Regions from separate parts of the Ralstonia sp. 110700041-2 genome, predicted to be linked through region 2. Evidence: riboswitches for the same ligand, from Rfam matches in the RefSeq annotation. Region 2 holds a riboswitch; the other holds the start of a gene.
What was found. Region 2 has a riboswitch for glycine ahead of ACUXH0_RS24515 (D-amino acid dehydrogenase). Riboswitches for the same ligand answer to the same signal wherever they lie in the genome.

Region 1: another riboswitch for glycine. It lies ahead of gcvT (glycine cleavage system aminomethyltransferase GcvT); the one in region 2 lies ahead of ACUXH0_RS24515 (D-amino acid dehydrogenase).

Annotation. Positions count from the first base shown of each region.
Region 1 is NZ_JBSFAI010000004.1:167,839-178,589, forward strand. Features, by position in the region: gene ACUXH0_RS07550 (L-serine ammonia-lyase) at 1-171, opposite strand, end outside; gene gcvP (aminomethyl-transferring glycine dehydrogenase) at 320-3,259, opposite strand; gene gcvH (glycine cleavage system protein GcvH) at 3,344-3,724, opposite strand; gene gcvT (glycine cleavage system aminomethyltransferase GcvT) at 3,772-4,899, opposite strand; glycine riboswitch at 5,029-5,156, opposite strand; glycine riboswitch at 5,169-5,266, opposite strand; gene ACUXH0_RS07570 (hypothetical protein) at 5,427-5,753, opposite strand; gene ACUXH0_RS07575 (UvrD-helicase domain-containing protein) at 6,027-8,147, shown strand; gene ACUXH0_RS07580 (ABC transporter substrate-binding protein) at 8,689-9,777, opposite strand; gene hemN (oxygen-independent coproporphyrinogen III oxidase) at 10,032-10,751, shown strand, end outside.
Region 2 is NZ_JBSFAI010000020.1:68,368-79,118, forward strand. Features, by position in the region: gene ACUXH0_RS24505 (bifunctional sugar phosphate isomerase/epimerase/4-hydroxyphenylpyruvate dioxygenase family protein) at 1-690, shown strand, start outside; gene ACUXH0_RS24510 (porin) at 812-1,876, shown strand; gene ACUXH0_RS24515 (D-amino acid dehydrogenase) at 1,944-3,197, opposite strand; glycine riboswitch at 3,343-3,448, opposite strand; gene eutC (ethanolamine ammonia-lyase subunit EutC) at 3,513-4,304, opposite strand; gene ACUXH0_RS24525 (ethanolamine ammonia-lyase subunit EutB) at 4,325-5,707, opposite strand; gene chrA (chromate efflux transporter) at 5,832-7,067, shown strand; gene dbpA (ATP-dependent RNA helicase DbpA) at 7,118-8,515, opposite strand; gene ACUXH0_RS24540 (hypothetical protein) at 8,530-8,715, opposite strand; gene ACUXH0_RS24545 (PHA/PHB synthase family protein) at 9,313-10,751, shown strand, end outside.

The DNA.
Region 1 (10,751 bases), on a different contig from region 2:
GGTGGCGCCGAGCGAACCGTACAGCTCGACGCGGACACTGGCGACTTGCGGCATCAGCCCATCGGCTTCGAGGCCGGAGGCGAACATCAGCGCGGCGCGCATCGGCCCGACGGTGTGCGAGCTGGACGGACCGATGCCGATCTTGAAGAGGTCGAAAACAGAAACAGCCATGGGTAAGGCTCCGGGGGCGTTTTGCAAAAGGGGCGAGTCGGCTTGTGGCCGCCCGCGCACGGGTTGTTCAGATGCAAACGGCCGCCCCGTGGTGCGAGGCGGCCGCCTGTGGCGTAGCGCGATGGCAATCGCGCACCGGGTCGCCGGCTTAGTCCTGCGCGTACTCGCTCATCGGCACGCAGGCGCAGAACAGGTTGCGATCGCCGTAGACGTTGTCGGCGCGGCCAACCGGCGGCCAGTACTTGCGTGCGCGCAACGATGCCACCGGGTAGGCGGCCTGCTCACGCGTGTACTTGTGCGACCAGTCATCGGCCATCACCACGGCTGCGGTGTGCGGCGCGTGCTTGAGCGGGTTGTCTTCGCGGTCGAATTCGCCCGAGATCACCTTGTCGACTTCGCCGCGGATGGCGATCATCGCGTCGATGAAGCGGTCGAGTTCCACCTTCGGCTCGCTTTCGGTCGGCTCGATCATCAGCGTGCCCGGTACCGGGAAGCTCATCGTCGGCGCGTGGAAGCCGAAGTCCATCAGGCGCTTGGCGATGTCTTCGTTGCTGATGCCCGATTCCTTCTGCAGCGGACGGATATCGAGAATGCACTCGTGCGCTACCAGCCCGTGCGCGCCCGTGTACAGCACCGGGTAGTACGGCGCGAGACGCTTGGCCACGTAGTTGGCCGACAGGATGGCCGTCTCGGTGGCGGCGGTCAGGCCGGCGGCACCCATCATGGCGATGTACATCCACGAGATCGGCAGGATCGACGCCGAACCGAATGCCGACGCCGACACGTTGCCGATGTTCTGGCTGGCATCTTCACCCGACGCCGCGCGGCCGGGCAGGAACGGCGCGAGGTGCGCACCCACGGCCACCGGACCAACGCCCGGGCCGCCGCCGCCGTGCGGAATGCAGAACGTCTTGTGCAGGTTCAGGTGCGAGACGTCGCCGCCGAAGTGGCCCGGTGCGGCGGTGCCGACCATGGCGTTCATGTTGGCGCCGTCCACGTAGACCTGGCCGCCGTGGCTGTGCACGATTTCGCAGACGCGCTTCACGCCTTCCTCGAACACGCCGTGCGTGGACGGGTAGGTGATCATGATCGCCGCGAGGTTCTTGCTGTGCTCGGCCGCCTTCTTCTCCAGATCGGCCAGATCGACGTTGCCGCGCTCATCACACGCCACGACAACGACCTGCATGCCGGCCATCTGCGCCGATGCCGGGTTCGTACCGTGCGCCGACGATGGGATCAGGCACACGTTGCGGTGCGCTTCGCCACGGCTGGCGTGGTAGGCGTGAATGATCAGCAGACCGGCGTATTCACCTTGCGAACCCGCGTTCGGCTGCAGGCTCACGGCGGCGTAGCCGGTAGCGGCGCACAGCATCTGTTCGAGCTGGTCGATCATCTCGCGGTAGCCGACGGTCTGGTCGGCCGGTGCGAACGGGTGGATGTTCGAAAACTCGGGCCACGTCACCGGCAGCATTTCTGCGGTGGCGTTGAGCTTCATCGTGCACGAGCCCAGCGGGATCATCGTGCGGTCCAGCGCGAGATCCTTGTCGGCAAGGCTGCGCAGGTAGCGCAGCATTTCGTGCTCCGAGTGGTGCGCGTTGAACACCGGGTGCGTCAGGTACGCGCTTTGGCGCACCAGCGAGGCCGGATACGCATCGGCCACGCCCGCTTCGGTCTGGTCGAAGTCCGGTGCGGCGGCGTGGGCGGCATGCGCGAAGACTTCCCACAGCGCCACGACGTCGGCGCGCGTGACGGTCTCGTCCAGCGAGATGCCCAGTCGTGCGTCGTCGATCTGGCGCAGGTTGATGCCGTGCGCCTGTGCTGCGATGTGCAGGTTCGCGGTGCGCGGGCCAGTGACAACGGTCAGCGTGTCGAAGAAGGCGTCGGATTCCAGCGTGTAGCCGATTGCGCGCAGGCCGGCGGCCAGCGTGGCGCTCAGGCGGTGCACGCGCTGGGCGATGCGCTTCAGGCCTTGCGGGCCGTGGTAGACGGCGTACATCGATGCCATCACCCCCAGCAGCACCTGCGCGGTACAGATGTTCGAGGTCGCCTTCTCACGACGGATGTGCTGTTCGCGCGTTTGCAGTGCGAGGCGGTAGGCCGGATTGCCTTGCGCATCGATCGTCACGCCGACCAGTCGGCCGGGCATCGAGCGCTTGAACGCATCGCGCACGGCCATGTAACCGGCGTGCGGGCCGCCGAAACCGAACGGCACGCCAAAACGCTGCGTGTTGCCGATCACGACGTCTGCACCCCATTCGCCCGGCGCGGCCAGCAGCGTGAGTGCCAGCAGGTCGGCGGCGGCTACGACCAGACCGCCGGCGGCGTGCACGGCATCGGTCAGGGCCTGGTACGTCGCCAGATCGCCCAGCAGCGCACCGTTGGCGCCCGGGTATTGCAGCAGCACGCCAAACGCGTCGTGCTTGGCCGCATCGGCCGCCGGGCCGGTCACCACTTGCACGCCGATCGGCTCGGCGCGCGTGCGCACGACTTCCAGCGTTTGCGGCAGCACGTCGTCCGCCACGAAGAACACGGTCGACTTCGACTTGCCAATGCGCTGCAGCAGCGTCATGGCTTCAGCTGCGGCGGTCGCTTCGTCCAGCATCGACGCATTGGCGATGTCCATGGCCGTCAGGTCGATCACCATCTGCTGGAAGTTCAGCATCGCTTCCAGGCGGCCCTGCGAGATTTCCGGCTGATACGGCGTGTACGCCGTGTACCAGGCAGGGTTCTCGAGGATGTTGCGCAGGATGACGCCTGGCGTATGCGTGCCGTAATAGCCCTGGCCGATCAGGCTCTTGACCACGCGGTTCTGCCCGGCGATGCCGCGCAGCTTGGCAAGCGCCGCTTCTTCGGTCAGCGGCTGCGTGAATTCGCCCAGCGGCATGCCGTCCTGGCGGCGGATGGCCGGCGGAATCACGGCGTCGATCAGCGCGGCGCGGCTGGTGTAGCCCAGCGTGCCGAGCATGGCGGTCTGCTCGTCGGCAGACGGGCCGATGTGGCGGTGCGCGAAGGCGTCGCGCGCCTCCAGGTCAGCCAACGTCGGGCGTTCGGCGGCAAGCGCCGAGGAAGCGGGGTGCGGAGCGTTCATGGCAAGGGCTCGAAATTCAGGCGATGCAAGCAATGGCCGATGCGCAGCGCAGGTCAGGGCGCGCGCACCGGCCGGAGGACCGGCTTAGCCGATCTTGGCTTCGTAATCAGCAGCCGACATCAGGGCGTTCACGTCGTCGGCGTTGGCCGGCTTGATCTTGAACAGCCAAGCGTCGTAGGCGCCTGCGTTCACGGATTCCGGCGCGCCCGCGGCATCTGCGTTGTTGGCGACGATCTCGCCGGCCACCGGGGCGAAGATGTCGGAAGCGGCCTTGACAGACTCCACCACGGCAATCGCTTCGTCCTTGGCGACGGCGCGGCCGGCTTCCGGCAGCTCCAGGAAGACGATGTCGCCGAGCTGTTCCTGCGCGAAGTCGGTAATGCCGATGGTCAGCGTGCCGTCGGCTTCAACGCGGATCCACTCGTCGTGTTCGGTGTACTTCAGATCGGCGGGGACGTTGCTCATGAAAGGTTTCTCCGGAAGATGGGTATGGGGGAATGCAGATTCGGTGTTCAGCTGACCAGCGCCTTGCCATTGCGCACGAACGGCAGTTTAACCACAGTCGCGGTCAACTTGCGGTCGCGAATTTCGACCTGCACGTCGGTGCCGACGGGCACCTCCTTGGGCAGGCGCGCCAGTGCGATGGAGAGCGACAGGCTCGGGCTGAACGTGCCGCTGGTGATCTCGCCGTCACCGGCGGCGGTGATGACTTTCTGGTGGGCGCGCAGCACGCCGCCCTTGTCGCGCAGGATCAGGCCGACGAACTGTTCGCGTTGTCCACCGGCTTGCAGCGCGGCCTTGCCGGTGAAGTCGCGTTCGCTTTGCAGGTCGACCGTCCAGGCGAGGCCGGCGTCGAGCGGCGAGACGTGCTCGTCCATGTCCTGGCCGTAGAGGTTCATGCCGGCTTCCAGGCGCAGCGTGTCGCGCGCGCCGAGGCCTGCCGGGCGCACGCCGGCCTGCAGCAGGCGCTCCCACACGCCCGCGATCTGCGCGGCCGGCACGACCAGTTCGAAACCGTCTTCACCGGTGTAGCCGGTTCGGGCCACCATGATCTCGCCCACGTTTTCCACGGTCACAAAGCCCGCGTTGAACGGCTTCAGCGCGTCGCCCACGGCCTGCGAGCCGGGCAGCGCGGCGTAGGTCTTGGCACGCGCGTTCGGGCCCTGCACCGCCAGGATGCCCAGTGGCTCGGCACCCGCGTTGTTGTCGGAGCGGCGCGGCGTGATCGTCACGTCGGTGCCGGCGGCGGCGTTCTGCGCGACGATCCATTCCAGGTCCGTCGGGGCGGTGCCTGCGTTGACCACCAAGCGGAACCAGTCTTCGCGGAAGAAGTAGACGATCAGATCGTCGATCACGCCGCCCTTGGGGTTCAGCATGCAGCTGTAGAGCGCCTTGCCGGGCGTCTGGAGCTTGTCGACATTGTTGGCGAGCAGCCCACGCAGGAAGTCGCGCACGCGCGCGCCGGTGAGGTCGACCACGCACATGTGCGAGACGTCGAAGACGCCGGCGTCCTGGCGCACGGCGTGGTGCTCTTCGATTTGGGAGCCGTAGTTGACGGGCATGTCCCAGCCGCCAAAGTCGACCATGCGGGCGCCCAGCGAGCGGTGGATGGCATTGAGCGGCGTGTGTTGGAGCGTCATGGAATCTCTCGGCAGAGGCGCCGCCACTGTGGCCGGGCGCGGCGCGTTATTCGGGACCAGAAAAGCAAAAAGGCCACCCGCGCAGCCTGATGCCTCATGGTGACGCCATGAAGATCAACAAGCTGCGCAGATGGCCCCTCTGTCCTTGGTACCTGAGAGATTGCGAAGCGGGGCGCATAGCGGTGCGCGCCGTTCGTGAGCCCCTTCGGTGGGCGCCCGCAGTGGTCGTGCGGCGCCAGCTCTCCAGAGTGCGGTCGGACGCATGTCCGCCGATCCGCCCGGTCCTGGATGCCTGAGAGTTTTCGGGTGCTACCCCTTCGGCGGCGCCTTGCCGTGTACGGCGGGCACGCTCTCCCGGATGGATGGGCGGAATTTACGGAAGGGGGATGGGATTGTCAATCAGGACAAATCGATGGCGCATTTTGGCAGCCACACAGCCAAAAACGGCCACACCTTCGGGGCGCTGGCGGGGCCGCCAACCCAAAGCGTGTGGCCGGAGTGCGGCTGTTGGTTGGTGTTGCTTCGACTTACTTGCCGATTTGGCGACTGACCTGGTTTTCCTGCTGGTTCAGCGTGCGCTGTTCCTGCTTGGTGATGTGCCCACCGTTTTGCGAGGCCATGTCGCGCTCTTCCTGGCGAATCTGGCGGTCTTCCTTGTGCAGCTGGCGCGCCTGGCCCTTGGTGATTTCGCCTTCCTTCACTTCGTTGTGGATACGCTTGTTCTGGTTGGCGAGGCGGTGGTTGACCTCGGCGCGGCGCGGGTGGTCCTTTTGCCATTGCGTCTGGGCGAAGGCGCCGGTGGTGGCGGACAGGGCGACGGCGGTTACGGCCAGGATCTTGGCGATGCGGTTCATGGTTTCTTCCTCCGGTGGGCGGCTGACCGATTCAGCCGCTGTCCCGTCCATAACGGCACGTTTTGGCTCCGGGCTGACCGCCATCGTGTAACGGGGCGTAAGCGGTGTAACGGCCGGAAGCAAAGCGAGGGGCGCAAACGCGTGCGGTGCGGTATTGGCACCTCCGACAGCGCCCCGGCAAACGGCTTTTCATCGGCTCAATCGATGCAAACGCGCCGTGCTACCATCGCCCTCCGCTGTCGTTCCCGCCTGCTTTTTCTTCCGCCTGTTCCCATGTCTTCCGGTCTCGCCCACGGGCTCAATGCTGCCCAATCCGAAGGTGTGCATTACCTCGACGGCCCATGCCTGGTGCTGGCCGGGGCGGGCTCGGGCAAGACGCGCGTGATCACGCAGAAGATCGCGCACCTGATCCTCGACAAGGGCTTCGAGCCGCGTCACATCGCCGCCGTCACGTTCACCAACAAGGCGGCCAAGGAAATGCAGGAGCGCGTGGCCAAGCTGATGGACGGCAAGACGCGCGAAGACGGCAAGCGCATTCCCATCAAGCAGTTGACGGTCTGTACGTTCCACTCGCTGGGCGTGCAGATCCTGCGGACCGAAGCCGAGCACGTGGGCCTGAAGCCGCGCTTCTCGATCATGGATTCGGACGACTGCTTCGGGATGATCCAGGAGCAGTTGGCGACCACCGACAAGCAGTTGATCCGCCGCGTGCAGAGCACGATCTCGCTGTGGAAAAACGGTCTCGTCGATCCGGACACCGCGATTGCCGAGGCGCTCGCCAACAACAATGTTGATGATCACCAGGCGGCGCTCGTCTACCGCAACTACGTGGCGACGCTGCATGCGTATCAGGCGGTGGATTTTGACGACCTGATCCGGATTCCCGCCGAGCTGTTCGCGCGCAATGAAGAGGTGCGCCTGAAGTGGCAGAACCGTCTGCGCTACTTCCTCGTCGATGAATACCAGGACACCAACGCTTGCCAGTATCAACTGTTGAAGCTGCTGGCGGGGGGCTCGCACTTGCGTGCGCCGGCCTTCACGGCGGTGGGCGACGACGATCAGGCCATCTATGGCTGGCGGGGCGCCACGCTCGACAACCTCAAGCTGCTGCAGACGGATTTCCCGAACCTGAAGGTGATCAAGCTGGAGCAGAACTACCGCTCCACGGTGCGTATTCTGAATGCCGCCAACGCGGTCATCGCACAGAACCCGAAGCTGTTCGAGAAGACGCTGTGGAGCGAGCACGGCATGGGCGACGCGATCAACGTGACGAGCGCCAATGACGAGGAGCACGAGGCCGAGAGCGTCGTCTTCAAGCTGTCCGCCCACAAGTTCGAGCGCCGCGCGCAGTTTCGGGATTACGCGATTCTGTATCGCGGCAACTTCCAGGCGCGTCTGTTCGAGCAGATCCTGCGGCGCGAGCGCATTCCGTACGTGCTCTCGGGTGGGCAGAGCTTTTTCGACAAGGCCGAGATCAAGGATCTGTGCGCGTATCTGCGCCTGATTGCCAACGCGGATGATGATCCTGCGTTCATCCGCGCCATCACCACACCCAAGCGCGGCGTGGGGAATGCGACGCTCGAAGTGCTGGGTTCGTTTGCGGGGCAGGCCAAGGTGTCGCTGTTCGAGGCGGCGATGATGGGTGGTATCGAAGCACAGCTTGCGCCGCGCCAGCTTGAGCCGTTGCGCGTGTTCTGCGAGTTCATCGTGCGGCTGTCGGACCGCGCCGCCAAGGAGCCTGCTGCCACGCTGCTCGACGAGATGATGGAAGGCATCCATTACGAGGCCTACCTGTACGACACCTATGACGAGCGCCAGGCCCAGAACAAGTGGACCAACGTGCTGGAGTTTCTCGACTGGCTCAAGCGCAAGGGCACCAAGCCGGAGAAGGAAAGCGAAGAAGACGCCACCGGTTTCGACAATGCCGATGGCCTGATGGACGCCGGCAAGAACCTGCTGGAACTCACGCAGACCATCGCGCTGATCAGCATGCTCGAAGGCCGGGAAGAGGACCCGGATGCGGTGCGCCTGTCCACGCTGCATGCGAGCAAGGGGCTGGAGTATCCGCACGTGTTCCTGGTCGGCGTGGAAGAGGGCATCCTGCCGCACTGCCGCGAAGACGATGAGTTGACCGACGAGAAGATCGAAGAAGAACGGCGGCTGATGTATGTGGGTATCACGCGGGCACAGCGCAGCCTGCATATCAGCTGGTGCAAGAAGCGCAAGCGCGCGAGAGAGACGGTGGTGTGTGAGCCGTCGCGCTATATCGCCGAGATGAAGCTTGGGGAAGATGCCGGCCCGACGCCGGAGGACACCATGCCGGCGATGTCGCCGAAGGATCGGTTGGGGGCGTTGAAGGGGTTGTTGGCGGCTAAGAAACCTGTGGCTTCGTGAGGGGGTTTTGGTTTTTGGTTTTGGTGCATCCCTTGTTTCATCCCCTGCCGGGGCTGACTCACTTTCTTTGTCTTGCCAAAGAAAGTAAGCAAAGAAAGGCGCGCCCGAGATGGCGAAAGATTCCTTCAATTTCCGTAACCGGGCGGAGGCGGGGAAAACTCGCTGCGCTCAGACAGTTCCCCGCCTTTTTTCCGCCCGCTTACGAAAATTGAAGGCGCCATCTAGGGCAGGAAAGTCAAAGGACAAAAGCCACACCCTCGGGGCGCAAGCCCAAACGAAAAGGCCAACCTCACGACGGGTTGGCCTTTCTCTTTTGACGTTGAGCCCTTGATGGCGCCTTGAATTTTTGTGAGCGGGCTGGAAAAGGAAGGAGGCTTGTCTGAGCGCAGCGAGTTTGCCTCCTTCCCCGCACGGTCACACAAATTCAAGGGGAAGTCGCCATCTCGGGCGCGCCTTTCTTTGCTTACTTTCTTTGGCAAGACAAAGAAAAGTAAGTCGGTCCCGGCAGGGAACGAAAGGAGGGCGGACCACCAAGCCAGAATCAATTCCCCGCTCCCTGAATGTAATTCAGATCAACAAACTCGCTTCCCCGATTTCCACGCGTGAAATCCAGCGTGAACCCGCCCACATCAACGCGCGTCTGCAACGCGCGCCGCAGTTCCACGCCGGTCATCTTGCCGCCCGCGGCATTCATCGCCTGAATCAAATACACCGCGGCGATATACCCCGATAGCGTCGCAGCGGAAGGCGGTTCATCCAGAAACTGCTTCATCCGCGCCATATGCTCGCGCGCGACTTTGGTGACGCCGCTGGCCGGGTTTGGCACCGTCTGGGCGAGCAGCATGCCGCCGCTGTAGCCGGAGCCCAGGATTTCGCGCGCCACTTGAGGGTTGACGGACGACAGCCCGACCAGAAAGCCATACCAGCCCTGCTGCGCCAGCGCACGTCCGACGGTGGCGTAGGTGAGCGTGTCGCCGGCGATGATCACCGCTGTTGGCTTTGTCGGCGCGATGCGGGCCGCAAGCTCGGCCGGGTCTCCGGTAAGTGTGTAAAGGTCCAGCGTTTCGGCAGCATTTCCCTTGGCGATCGAGCCACGCAGACGCACCCCGAGTTGCGGATCGAAGCCCGCTGCCGTGACGAGTGCAATCCGCCGCATGCCGAACTGCCGCAGCCGGTTGTGCGCGGCGACGATTTCGTGGTCGTAATCGGGGCGGATGAACAAAACGTTGTCGGCGGTCGACGTCGCACCTGAGAGCGGGGCGAGCAACGGCACATTGCGCCGTGCGATCTCGGGAGACGCTGCCAGCACCGGCAGCAAGCGTTCGCTTACGCCAAAGAGCAACTCGACATGGTCGCGTTCGATCATGTCAACGGCCTGCGGGATGGCTTCGTTGAGCGCCGCCTCGCGCCGGACGAGGCTGATGCGCCGGCCCTTGATGCCGCCGCTCTGGTTGGCTGCATCGAAAGCCACCTTGGCGCCCGCCATGAAGTCGCGCGCATAGTCGGCCTGGTCTGCGCCGCGCTCGATCAGTTGCCCCACGACGAACGACGTGCCTTGCGCATGCGCCGTCAGCGTGACGGCCGCCCAGGCCAGTGCGCACGCGCCGCGGCGTGCCAGTCTCTGCCACATGGTGCTTCCCCCAAAAGACGAGTCGACGGCCTGTGCTGTTGTGTTGTTTTGACGGCCTGCGTACGACGGGCGACGAGCCCTTGGCGCCGATCGCCGATGTTAGGGGGCAGAACATGACAGATCGGTGAAGTTGGGGCCCTCCCAACGGAGGGTGAGGCGCGTTTGAACAGGCGTTGACGGACGTTGACACACATCAACGCGGCGCCCACATCGCAGTTTTAGGATGAGGCATCGCCCCCACAACGATCGCCCCCATGTTTCCGTTCGCCAAGCCGGCCGACAATCCGTCCGCCGCAAATGACACCGCCTTCCGCTGGTCGGCGCCGCAGGTGCGCGCGCTCGCGCAGCGCTTTGATACGCACGGCCCGCGCTACACCTCGTACCCAACGGCCGACCGCTTTCACAACAAATTCGGCAACGCCGATTACCTCGACGCCTTGCACCGCCGCGCCGCGATCGCGCCCGCGCTGCATGCGCCGCTGTCGCTGTACATGCACCTGCCGTTCTGCGCGAACCTTTGCTACTACTGCGGCTGCAACAAGGTCATCACAAAGGATCACTCCCGCAGCGCACGGTACGTTGAAACGCTCGCCCGCGAGATGGCGATGGTCGCCAACCAGATCGGCCCACTGCGCCGCGTGACGCAGTTGCATTGGGGCGGCGGCACGCCGACTTTTCTTGCGCACGACGAAATGCGTGCCGTGATGGCCGCCACGCGCGAGCATTTCGACGTGGCCAACGATGGGGAGATCTCCGTCGAACTCGACCCGCGCCATGCCGACGACGCCACGCTCGAAGTATTGGCCGAGATCGGTTTCAACCGCGCAAGCCTGGGCATCCAAGACTTTGACCCCGACGTCCAGCGCGCGGTCCACCGCATCCAAAGCGTGGAAGAGACACGTCGCGTGGTCGACACCGCGCGCCGGCTGGGCTTCGAGTCGATCAGCTTCGACCTGATCTACGGCTTGCCATAT
Region 2 (10,751 bases):
GGCACGCTGCTCTATCTGATCGACGACCGCCAAGCCGATCGCAGCATCTACGAAAGCGATTTCGTTCTCCATCCTGGCATACAGGACGATGCAGCGGGATTGGCATCAATCGACCACGTCGCGCACGCGCTGCCCGCACATCGGCTCGACAGCTTCGTGCTGTTCTACCGGGCCATCTTCGGCATGGAAGCCGAACCCGAACAGGAGATTGCCGACCCGTACGGCCTAGTCAAAAGCCGTGCGATGGTGAGCCCCGACCGCAACGTGCGGATTCCGCTCAACGTATCGGAGAGCGGGCGCACCGCCACCGGCCGGTTCATTGCCGCCTACGCGGGCTCGGGCGTGCATCACATTGCCTTCCGCACCGAGCGGCTGTTCGAAACCATTGAGGCCATCGACCGAGGCGCCGCCCACCTGCAGCACGTGCCAGAGAACTACTACGACGACGTTGCCGCCCGCCTGGGGCTGGACGATGCGCTGCTCACCCGCCTGCACGACGATGGTCTGCTCTACGACCGCGACCCGCACGGCGATTTTCTGCACACCTACACCGAGCCCTTTCGCGAGCGCTTCTTCTTCGAGCTTGTCCAGCGCAACGGCTACCTGGGCTACGGCGCGGCAAACGCCGCTGTGCGCATGGCCGTACAGGCGCAACTGAGCCGCACCACCACCAATACGGCTGACCACTGAGTCACGAAGACTTTGGCGCTCGCGGTCGTGCGGCCGTGGGCGTTATCCACGCAACACCACGGCTGCGCGGGCAGCCGTTGCAGATCCATCCCCATCACATCAAAGAGGAGACAAGGGAGCCATGAACAAGACAATGATTGCCGCATTGGTGCTCGGAGCCACGAGCCTGCCAGCGGCAGCGCAAACCACCGGCGGTGTCACGCTCTACGGGCTGATCGACACCACCATCCGCTACAGCACGCACGAAAACGCGGCAGGCAACAGCAATCTGCAGATGATGGACGGCGTGCTGACCGGTAGCCGCTGGGGCCTGCGTGGCACCGAAGACCTGGGTGGCGGCACCAAGGCCATGTTCATCCTGGAATCGGGCTTCTTCCCCGATACCGGCGGCAGCCAGCAGGGCGGGCGACTGTTCGGACGCACCGCGGTGGTGGGCCTGGAAGGCGACTACGGCAAGCTCTACCTCGGCCGGCAATACACGCTGGCACACGAGGTTTTGTCTTCGTACGAGGCGATGGCGTTTGCCAACAACTCCATCGTCGGCTATCAGGGCGGCAACTACACCGGCCTGCGCTACGACAACACGGTCAAATACATCAAGTCGTTTGGCGGCCTGCAGCTTGCCGGTGCATGGACGTTTGGGGAGGCGGCCGGCAGCTTCAGCAAGAGTTCGGCCGGCGCCGGCTCGATCGTCTACAGCATGGGGTCGGCTGAAGTGGGCGCGGTGTACCAGGTCACGCGCGATGTGTCGTCGGCGTTCTTCGGCGCGGTGCCGGCGGCGCTTGCCAGCAAGCAGACGGTCTGGGGTTTTGGCGGCAAGCTGGATACCTCGATTGCCACGTGGTACCTCGGCTACACGAACAGCCGCCTCGACGTGGCCGACTACAAGAACCAGGCCGCCTATGTGGGCGCAAAGGTGCCGATCTCCGGCGCACTGAGCTTCATCGGCACCGTGCAGTACGACTGGATGAAGCACCTCGATTCCAGCGGCAAGCGCCTGACCACCGCCGGCATGCTCGACTACGCCTTCAGCAAGCGCACCGATGTGTATGCCGAGGTGGACTACACGCATCTGCAGGGGAGTTGGGTGGCGTTGGACAGCGCCGCCGCGTTCAACAACTCCGGCAACCTGTACGGCAACAACTCGCGCTTGGGCGTGATGCTGGGCGTGCGACACAAGTTCTGATCGCTTGGATCGTTCTCGCAATGAATAAGCCCGCCAGCGTCCCGGCGGGCTTTTTCGTTTTCTGCGATCAATGCACCGGGCAATCTCGCGCGATCACGTCGCCCACCATCGCGGCAGTGGCGCCGGACAGCGTCCAGCCGAGGTGCCCGTGGCCTGTGTTGTAGAACACGCGCGCGTGCCTGCCACGGCCGACGCGCGGCATCATGTCCGGCATCATCGGGCGCAAGCCGGCCCAGGGCACCACGCGCGACGTGCCCATCGCAAAGTTGCGGCGCGTCCAGGCCACCAGGGGTTCGATGCGGTCGGCGCGGATGTCGCGGTTGTAGCCATTGAACTCCGCCGTGCCGGCCACGCGGAACCGGCCAGTGCCCAAGCGGCTTGTCACGATCTTCGCGCTCTCATCCAGCAGGCTGACCCACGGCGCGCCTTGCACGCTGGCTTCATCGTCCAGGTGCACCGTAATCGAATAACCCTTGACCGGATACACGTTGATGCGATCGCCCACCAGTTGCGCGATATGCCGGCTGCCCACGCCCGCGCAGACGACCATCGCATCGGCGGCAAGGTCCTGAACGATATTCGCCGCACTGGTGGAAAGGCGGTCATCCAGCGTGGTCTGCAGCAGGAGGCGGACGCCGCCTTCAGTGGTTTGCACATCGCGCACATCCACGCCTTGCATGAAGCGCACGCCGCGCCTTTCGCAGGCCTGCGCGAGGCCCCGCGTGAACTTGTGGATGTCACCGGTGGCGTCGGATTCGGTGAAGTAGCCGCCGTAGTAGTTGCCGCGTAGCGTCGGCTCAATGGCGGCAATCTCCTCGGGGCTCACGGCGTGGCGCTCAAGGCCGCCGGCGACGAGCAGGGCGTTGGCCTTGCCTGCTGCCGCAAAGCTGGCCTTGTCGTGATAGACGTGCAGAATGCCGCGCTTCTGCAGGTCGAAATCGATCTGCTCGCGTTCCGCCATCGCAAACAGATGCTTGCGTGCCTCGATGGCCATGCGTGTGGTTTCGATGGTGTTGCGGCGGTAGTGCGCGATGCTGGCCACGAACTCGCCGATCCACGAGTATTTGTGCCACGAGGGCTTGGGATTGAGCAGCAGCGGGGCATCGTTGCGCAGCATCCATTTGATGCCCTTGAGCAGCGTGCCAGTGCTGTTCCAGACTTCAGCGTTGCTGGCGGAAAGCTGCCCGCCGTTGGCGAACGATGTTTCCATGGCCGGATACAGGTGGCGGTCGAGTACCGTGACCTGATAACCGAGTTGCGAGAGCGTGTAAGCAGTGGTGACGCCGGATATGCCGGCGCCGACGATGACGATGTGCGTCATGGCGGTCCCTATGGAGTGATGTCATGACCGGACGATCCGGTCGGCTCACCCCATCTGTCTCGGGACCTGAGAGCTTGGGCGTCAGCAGCGCTGGCGCCTTCCCCTTCGGTGGGCGCGCGCGTGCACGCCTCTCTCCAGATTCGCAGTCGACGCCACAGTCCTTTTGCCTGAGAGTTTCCGGGGTGGTTGCTCCATCGGCGCCGGGCGTTGCGCGCGTGTGCGTTGAGCCCGGTCTCTCCTGCGGCGTGTTGCAGCTGTCGTTGGTGCGTCAGCCGCGCCTGCGTGCTGCCGGTGTGGGCAGCGGGAGGGAGTGTGTCATGGGTCGTGACGTTCGGCAAGTCGGGCTGCCCCGTAGGCAACGGCCGGCGTGTCGTCCTTCAGGTCGACGCCACTGCGGCCCAGCGCCAGCGCGCCGTTGAGCAGGAACACCAGCCGGGTCGCTGCCTGGTCATAGGTCAGACCTGCCGGCCGCACATTGGAGATGCAATTGCGCTCCGCATCGGAGCGGCCAACGCACGGCGCGTAGGTCAGGTAAATGCCTAGGCTGTCAGGCGAACTCAACCCTGGCCGCTCACCGATCAGCATCACCACCTGCCGCGCGCCCAGCAGTGCACCGATCTCATCCCCCAGCGCAACCCGGGACTGCTCGGCGATGGCAACTGGCCCGATCGACCATCCGGCCGGCAGACGCTCACGCACGCTGCATAGCAGCTGCACTGCATGGCTTTGCACCGCCAATGCGGAGAGCCCATCGGCAATCACGAAGACAACGTCGAACGGCTGCGCTGGCCGCAACGCGCCAAGTCTTGCGCGGCTGGCCTCGTCAAGGCGGCGGCCAAGGTCGGGACGGCGCAGGTATTCCGCGCGATCGGCTGCCGCGCTGTGCGCGGTCACCACCGTGAAGCCCGCTTCACCAAGTGCGGCCGCCACCGCTGCGCTATCGAGCGGCAGGTGCACGGCGTCGCGCGCCTGGGCATGCGCCACGCCAAACGCCAGCACGGCGTCGGTCGTCTGGCTGTTGCCGGCGCGGCCCAGCGCGATACGGGCGTCGGTAAAGGCGCGCAGGTGCGCCCACGGATTCAGCTGGACGAGGGTGTGTTTCGGCATGTCTGGCTTCCCCACGGAATTCACAGTGCGTGAGCCAACTGCAGCAGCGGTTGCCGCGCCGTGGCGTCTTGCAGGCGGCCGGCAGCATCGACGATGCCCATGCTTTGTAGCCACGCCTCGAACTCCGGTGCGGGTCGCAACCCCAGCATGTCGCGCAGATAGAGCGCGTCATGGAACGACGTACTCTGGTAATTCAGCATGATGTCGTCAGCGCCCGGCACGCCCATGATGAAATGGATGCCCGCCACGCCAAACAGCGTGAGCAGCGTATCCATGTCGTCCTGATCGGCTTCGGCGTGGTTGGTGTAGCAGACGTCGCAGCCCATCGGCAGGCCCATCAGCTTGCCGCAGAAGTGGTCTTCCAATCCAGCGCGGATGATCTGCTTGCCGTCGTACAGATACTCCGGCCCGATAAAGCCGACCACCGTATTGACCAGCAGCGGCGAGAACGCCCGCGCCACCGCATACGCGCGCGCTTCCATGGTCTGCTGATCCACACCGTGGTGTGCGTTGGCCGACAGCGCGCTGCCCTGGCCGGTCTCGAAATACATCACGTTGTTGCCGACCGTGCCGCGCGCCAGGCTCTGCGCGGCGTCATGGGCCTCGGCCAGCAAGGCGAGGCTGATGCCGAATCCCGCGTTGGCCTGTTCGCTGCCCGCCACCGACTGGAACACCAGGTCGACCGGCGCACCTTGGTCAATGGCGCGCACCGTGTTCGTCACGTGCGTCAGTACGCAAGACTGCGTGGGAATGGCGTAGCGATTGCGCAGTTCGTCAACCAATTGCAGCAGCGAAACGATGGCGCCGAGATTGTCGCTGGCAGGGTTGATGCCGATGGTCGCGTCGCCGCAGCCATAGAGCAGGCCATCGATGATCGACGCAGCAATGCCTTTGGGATCATCCGTCGGGTGGTTGGGTTGCAGCCGGACCGACAACCGGCCCGGCAAACCGATGGTGTTGCGAAAGCGCGTGACCACGCGGCACTTGCGCGCCACGGCGATCAGATCCTGGTTGCGCATCAGCTTGCTGACCGCGGCGGCCATTTCCGGCGTGATGCCGGGCGCGACGCTTGCCAGTGTCTGGCTGTCGGTCTCATGCAGGAGCAGCCAGTTGCGGAATTCGCCCACCGTGAGCGAGGCGATCGGCTGGAAGGCCTGCGCGTCGTGCCGATCAAGAATCAGGCGCGTGACCTCGTCGTCTTCATAGGGCACCAGCGCTTCGTTGAGAAACACCGACAGCGGCACATCCGCCAGCGCCGTGCGCGCGGCCATGCGTTCGCCTTCGCTGGCGGCTGCCAAGCCAGCCAGATAGTCGCCCGAACGCGACGGGCTGGCCTTGGCCAGCAGCGTCTTGAGATCGTTGAACACATGGCGCTGTGCGCCAATGGTGTGGGCAAAGTGCATGATGGGATACCCGGCAGAGTCCAATGGCGGTGACGGCGATGCCTATCCTGCCACTTTAGTTGCCTTCCAAGCCATGGCGGCAATGTTCTAATACGGGTTTCTCAAACGTCGATATCCCGCGCCAATGACCGCTTCCGCCACACCGTCCCGTACACATCAAGCGGGCTCTGCCATGGAAGTGCTGGCGGTCTTTCTCAAGCTGGGCCTCACGAGCTTCGGCGGCCCTGTCGCGCATATCGGCTACTTCCGCCGCGAGTTCGTGGAGCGCCGCCGTTGGCTGGACGACGCAACATTCACCGATCTGGTCGGGCTGTGCCAGTTTCTGCCGGGGCCTGCCAGCAGCCAGGTCGGGTTTTCCGTCGGCCTGCTCCGGGCCGGCTGGCGCGGCGGGTTGGCGGCGTGGTGCGGCTTTACGCTGCCTTCCGTCTTGTTGCTGCTGGCATTTGCGATGCTCGCGCCGAGCCTCGGCGGCCCGTTTGGCGCGGGCCTGATCCACGGTTTGAAGCTGGTTGCCGTTGCTGTGGTGGCGCAGGCCGTGTGGGACATGGCGCGCAAGCTCTGTCCAGACTGGCAGCGCGCAGGCATCGCGGTACTCAGCATCGCCGTGCTTGGCGCGTTGACGACCGTCTACGCGCAACTTGTCGTGATTGCGCTTGGCGCCGCGCTGGGCCTGGTGTTGTGCCGGACATCCCTTCCGGCCAGCGGTAGCCAGAGGGCAGGGCAGGAGGCCGCATTCCGCGTGTCTCACGTGGCCAGCATCGTCAGCCTGGCGTTGTTCTGCGCGCTGCTGTTCGGACTTCCGGTTCTGACGGATCTTCATCCGTGGATGCCCGCGAAGGTATTCGATGCGTTCTATCGTTCGGGTGCATTGGTTTTTGGGGGCGGGCACGTCGTGCTTCCGTTGCTGGAGCAGCAGACGGTCGCGACCGGTTGGGTGGCATCGAACGATTTTTTGGCTGGCTACGGTGCCGCACAGGCCGTGCCGGGGCCGCTCTTCACCTTCGCCGCTTTCCTCGGTTGGACGATCGGCCCCGGGCTCAATCACTGGGCCGGTGCTGCCCTCGCTACGGTGGGTATTTTCCTGCCGGGCTTGCTGTTGGTCATCGCGGCGCTGCCTTACTGGCAGGGATTGCGCGCGCGCCCGTCCATGGCAGCGTTGCTTGCGGGGGTGAATGCCGCAGTGGTTGGGTTGCTGGCGTTTGCCCTTTACACGCCGGTCTGGACGAGCGCCGTGCGGTCATGGCTCGATTTTGCCGTCGCGGCGATTGCGTTCCTGCTGCTGACGCAATGGAAAACGCCACCGCTGATCGTGGTGGCGTTCTGTGCGGCGGCGGGTGTTGCCGCTGCCATGCTGGGTTGAATCACGCGCTTCCTGCGGGCGGCAACCGGTAGCTGCGCAGGGCAGGGGCGTCATTCATCCATCAGCCGAACCCTGACCTTCTTGCCCTTCAACGTGCCGGCGTTGAGCTTGCGCAGCGCGTCGCGCGCGATGCCGCGTTCGACCGCAACGTACGTCGAGAATTCGGTCACGTTGATCTTGCCGATCTGGTCGCCGCGAAAGCCGGCATCCCCAGTCAGTGCGCCGAGCACATCGCCAGGGCGGATCTTCTCCTTGCGCCCGCCCAGAATCTGCAGCGTTTCCATGGGCGGCAGCAGCGGCGCATCGTTGCCGGTATCCAGCTCGTCGAGCTTGTGCCATTCGACCTCGCGGCCGAGCGCCTGCTCGATATTGCCGACGCGCCCCATCTCGTCCATGCTGGCGAGGCTTAATGCCCAGCCGTTCTCATCGGCGCGGCCTGTGCGGCCAATCCGGTGCACGTGCACTTCGGGATCGGGCGTCACGTCAACGTTGATCACCGCTTCAAGCTGGGCGATATCGAGCCCTCGCGCGGCAACGTCGGTCGCAACCAGCACTGAGCAACTGCGGTTCGCGAACTGGATCAACACCTGGTCGCGCTCACGCTGTTCGAGTTCGCCATGCAGCGCAAGCGCGTGAATGCCCTGCGCGCGCAACACATCGAGCAGGTCTCGGCATTGCTGCTTCGTGTTGCAGAACGCGAGCGTGCTGACCGGACGGTAGTGCTTGAGCAGTTGCCCCACCGCATGCAGCCGCTGGCTGTCGGTCACCTCGTAGAAGCGCTGGCGGATCTTGCTGTCGTCGTGGCGCTCTTCGAGCTTCACTTCCTTCGGGTTGCGCAGAATCCGCTGGCTCAGCTTTGCAATACCTTCCGGGTACGTCGCCGAGAACAGCAGCGTCTGCCGATCGGCTGGACACTGGCGCACGACTGTTGCGATGTCGTCGAAGAAGCCCATGTCGAGCATGCGGTCGGCTTCGTCCAGCACCAGCGTCTTCAGTGCACCGAGCGCGAGATTGCCGCGCTCCAGATGGTCCATGATGCGGCCCGGCGTGCCGACGATGACGTGGGCGCCGTGCTCCAGGCTTGCGGCCTGCGGGCGCATCGGTGTGCCGCCGCACAGCGTCAGCACCTTCACGTTTTCTTCGGCACGGGCCAGGCGGCGGATCTCCTGCGCCACCTGATCGGCAAGTTCGCGCGTAGGGCACAGCACCATCGCCTGCACGTCGAAGCTGCGCGCGTCGAGCCGTGCGAGCAGGGCCAGCGCAAACGCAGCGGTTTTGCCGCTGCCCGTTTTTGCCTGCGCGATCAGATCGTGGCCGGCAAGGGCGATCGGCAGGCTTGCGGCCTGGATCGGCGTCATGTCGGTATAGCCGAGCTGCGCAAGGTTCGCGAGCACAGCCGGGGCGAGCGCTAGGGTGCTGAAGGGCGTGGCGGTCGGTTCGATGGTCATGTTGTTGCGCTGGGTCACTTGTACGGCTTGCCTTCGAGTTGTTCGTAGACGACGGTGCCGTCGGCAGCTTCGAAGCGTTCGACATAGTTGCGTGCGCCGCACAGCGCACAGCGGAACAGCGGCCCTTGGCCCTCGTCTTTGATCACGACGTCGGAAAGCTGCCACTGCGTGCCGCAGCTCTGGTTGATGCAAATGAACACGGTTTTCTCTAAATGGATGTTGTGTTGCGCCTCGATGACGAGGTGGTAGTCAGGGGCTGCGAGTGCACCGATATGAATCCAGATGGGTACCTCAACCACAAATGGCTTTGCCGCGCCATTTGCAGGAGTTTGCACTGCCCTGGGCCTATTTTGGCCCGAGCAGTGGAGATTGCATCTCGTCTGATGGAGTCGGCGCGTTGCGCTCAATGCATCCTGTGGTTGCGACAGATTCGCGGGCACAACCTGGAGCGCGATGGAAATCTGGGCCCGATGTTGCAGACCGCCGCGTTTTCCCCGCCGGACTCTAACACACCCATTTAGGCCGGTGGCCCGTTGACCGGGCCTCTTGGAATCCGCGGTTCCAGCCGGACCCGAGCGGCATCGGCGCGATATGAAAGCAGCGCGCTCATGTCCACTCCCAACCGCGGAACTCCGTCGCCACCGCCACTGCGACGACTGGCAGGCAACCGCAGATGTCGTTTCTGTGAAACCACCTAGAGTCGGCCCTCTTGTCCCAGTTTGAGGTGCATCAAGTCCGGGCCGTAGCCCCTGGCATCTAATGGATTGCATATTTCGCAATCGTTTGACGCCCCGACCATGCGCACCGCCCCCGTGCCGTCTTCGCCGACTGCAGAGCAGATCGACCTACCATTTCACGCGGCGCTTGCCCGCGCGTCCAATTCGCTTTCGATTGCATCAATGCAACTGGCCCTGTTCGATTGGGCGCTGCATCTGGCCGGCTCACCGGGCAAGCGGCTGGATCTATGGCGATTGGCGCTAACGCAGGCCCAACAACTCGAGGGTTACATCCGGAACTGCATGGCGTCCGGCCCTCAGAACGCGTGTCTTTGCGTCCAGCCGCCGGCCCGCGACCGTCGTTTCGCGGCCGACGAGTGGCGCCTGTGGCCGTTCAACGTGCTGCACCAGTCCTTCCTATTGACAGAACAATGGTGGGAGGCCGCCACGCGCGGCGTGTGGGGTGTCGCGAAGCACCATGAGGACGTGGTCGCCTTTGCTGCGCGTCAATGGCTCGACATGATGTCGCCGGGCAACCAATTGGCAACCAACCCCATTGTCCTGCGCCGGACCTTTGAGCAGCACGGCACCAACCTTGTGCGCGGCGCGCTCAATGCGCTTGACGATCTGGAGCGCTCCATGAGCGGCGCGCCGGCTGCCGGTACCGAACGCTTTATGGTGGGCCGCGATGTGGCCATCACGCCCGGCAAGGTGGTCTTGCGCAACCGCCTGATCGAGTTGATCCAGTACGCACCGGCTACGGGCAAGGTCCAGGCCGAGCCCATCCTGATCGTGCCGGCCTGGATCATGAAGTACTACATCCTGGATCTGTCGCCGCAGAACTCGCTGATCCGCTATCTGGTCGAGCAGGGCCATACCGTGTTCTGCATCTCCTGGAAGAACCCCGACGAGGCGGATCGCGCCCTCGACATGGATGACTACCTCAAGCTCGGCGTCTTTGCCGCGCTCGATGCCGTCAATGCCATCGTGCCGGGCCAGCGCGTCCACGCCGCCGGCTACTGCCTGGGGGGCACGTTATTGGCCATCGCTGCGGCTGCCATGGCACGCGATGGCGATGCACGGCTGGCGTCCATGACGCTCTTTGCCGCGCAGACTGACTTTTGCGAGCCGGGCGAACTGGGCCTGTTCATCGACGAGGCACAGGTCAGCCTGCTTGAAGCGCAGATGGAGCAGACCGGCTATCTGCGCGCCAGCCAGATGGCCGGGGCTTTCCAGATGCTGCGCTCATACGACTTGCTGTGGTCGCGCCTGGTGGGCGAATACTTGCTGGGCGACCGCGCACCCATGAACGATCTGATGGCCTGGAACGCCGACGCCACGCGCATGCCCGCGCGCATGCACAGCCAGTACCTGCGGCATCTTTTCCTGAACGACGACCTGAGCGAGGGCCACTATCCCGTCAACGGCAAGCCGGTGGCACTCAACGAGATCGATTTGCCCATCTTCGTGGTGGGCACGCTGACCGACCACGTGGCGCCCTGGCGCTCCGTCTACAAGCT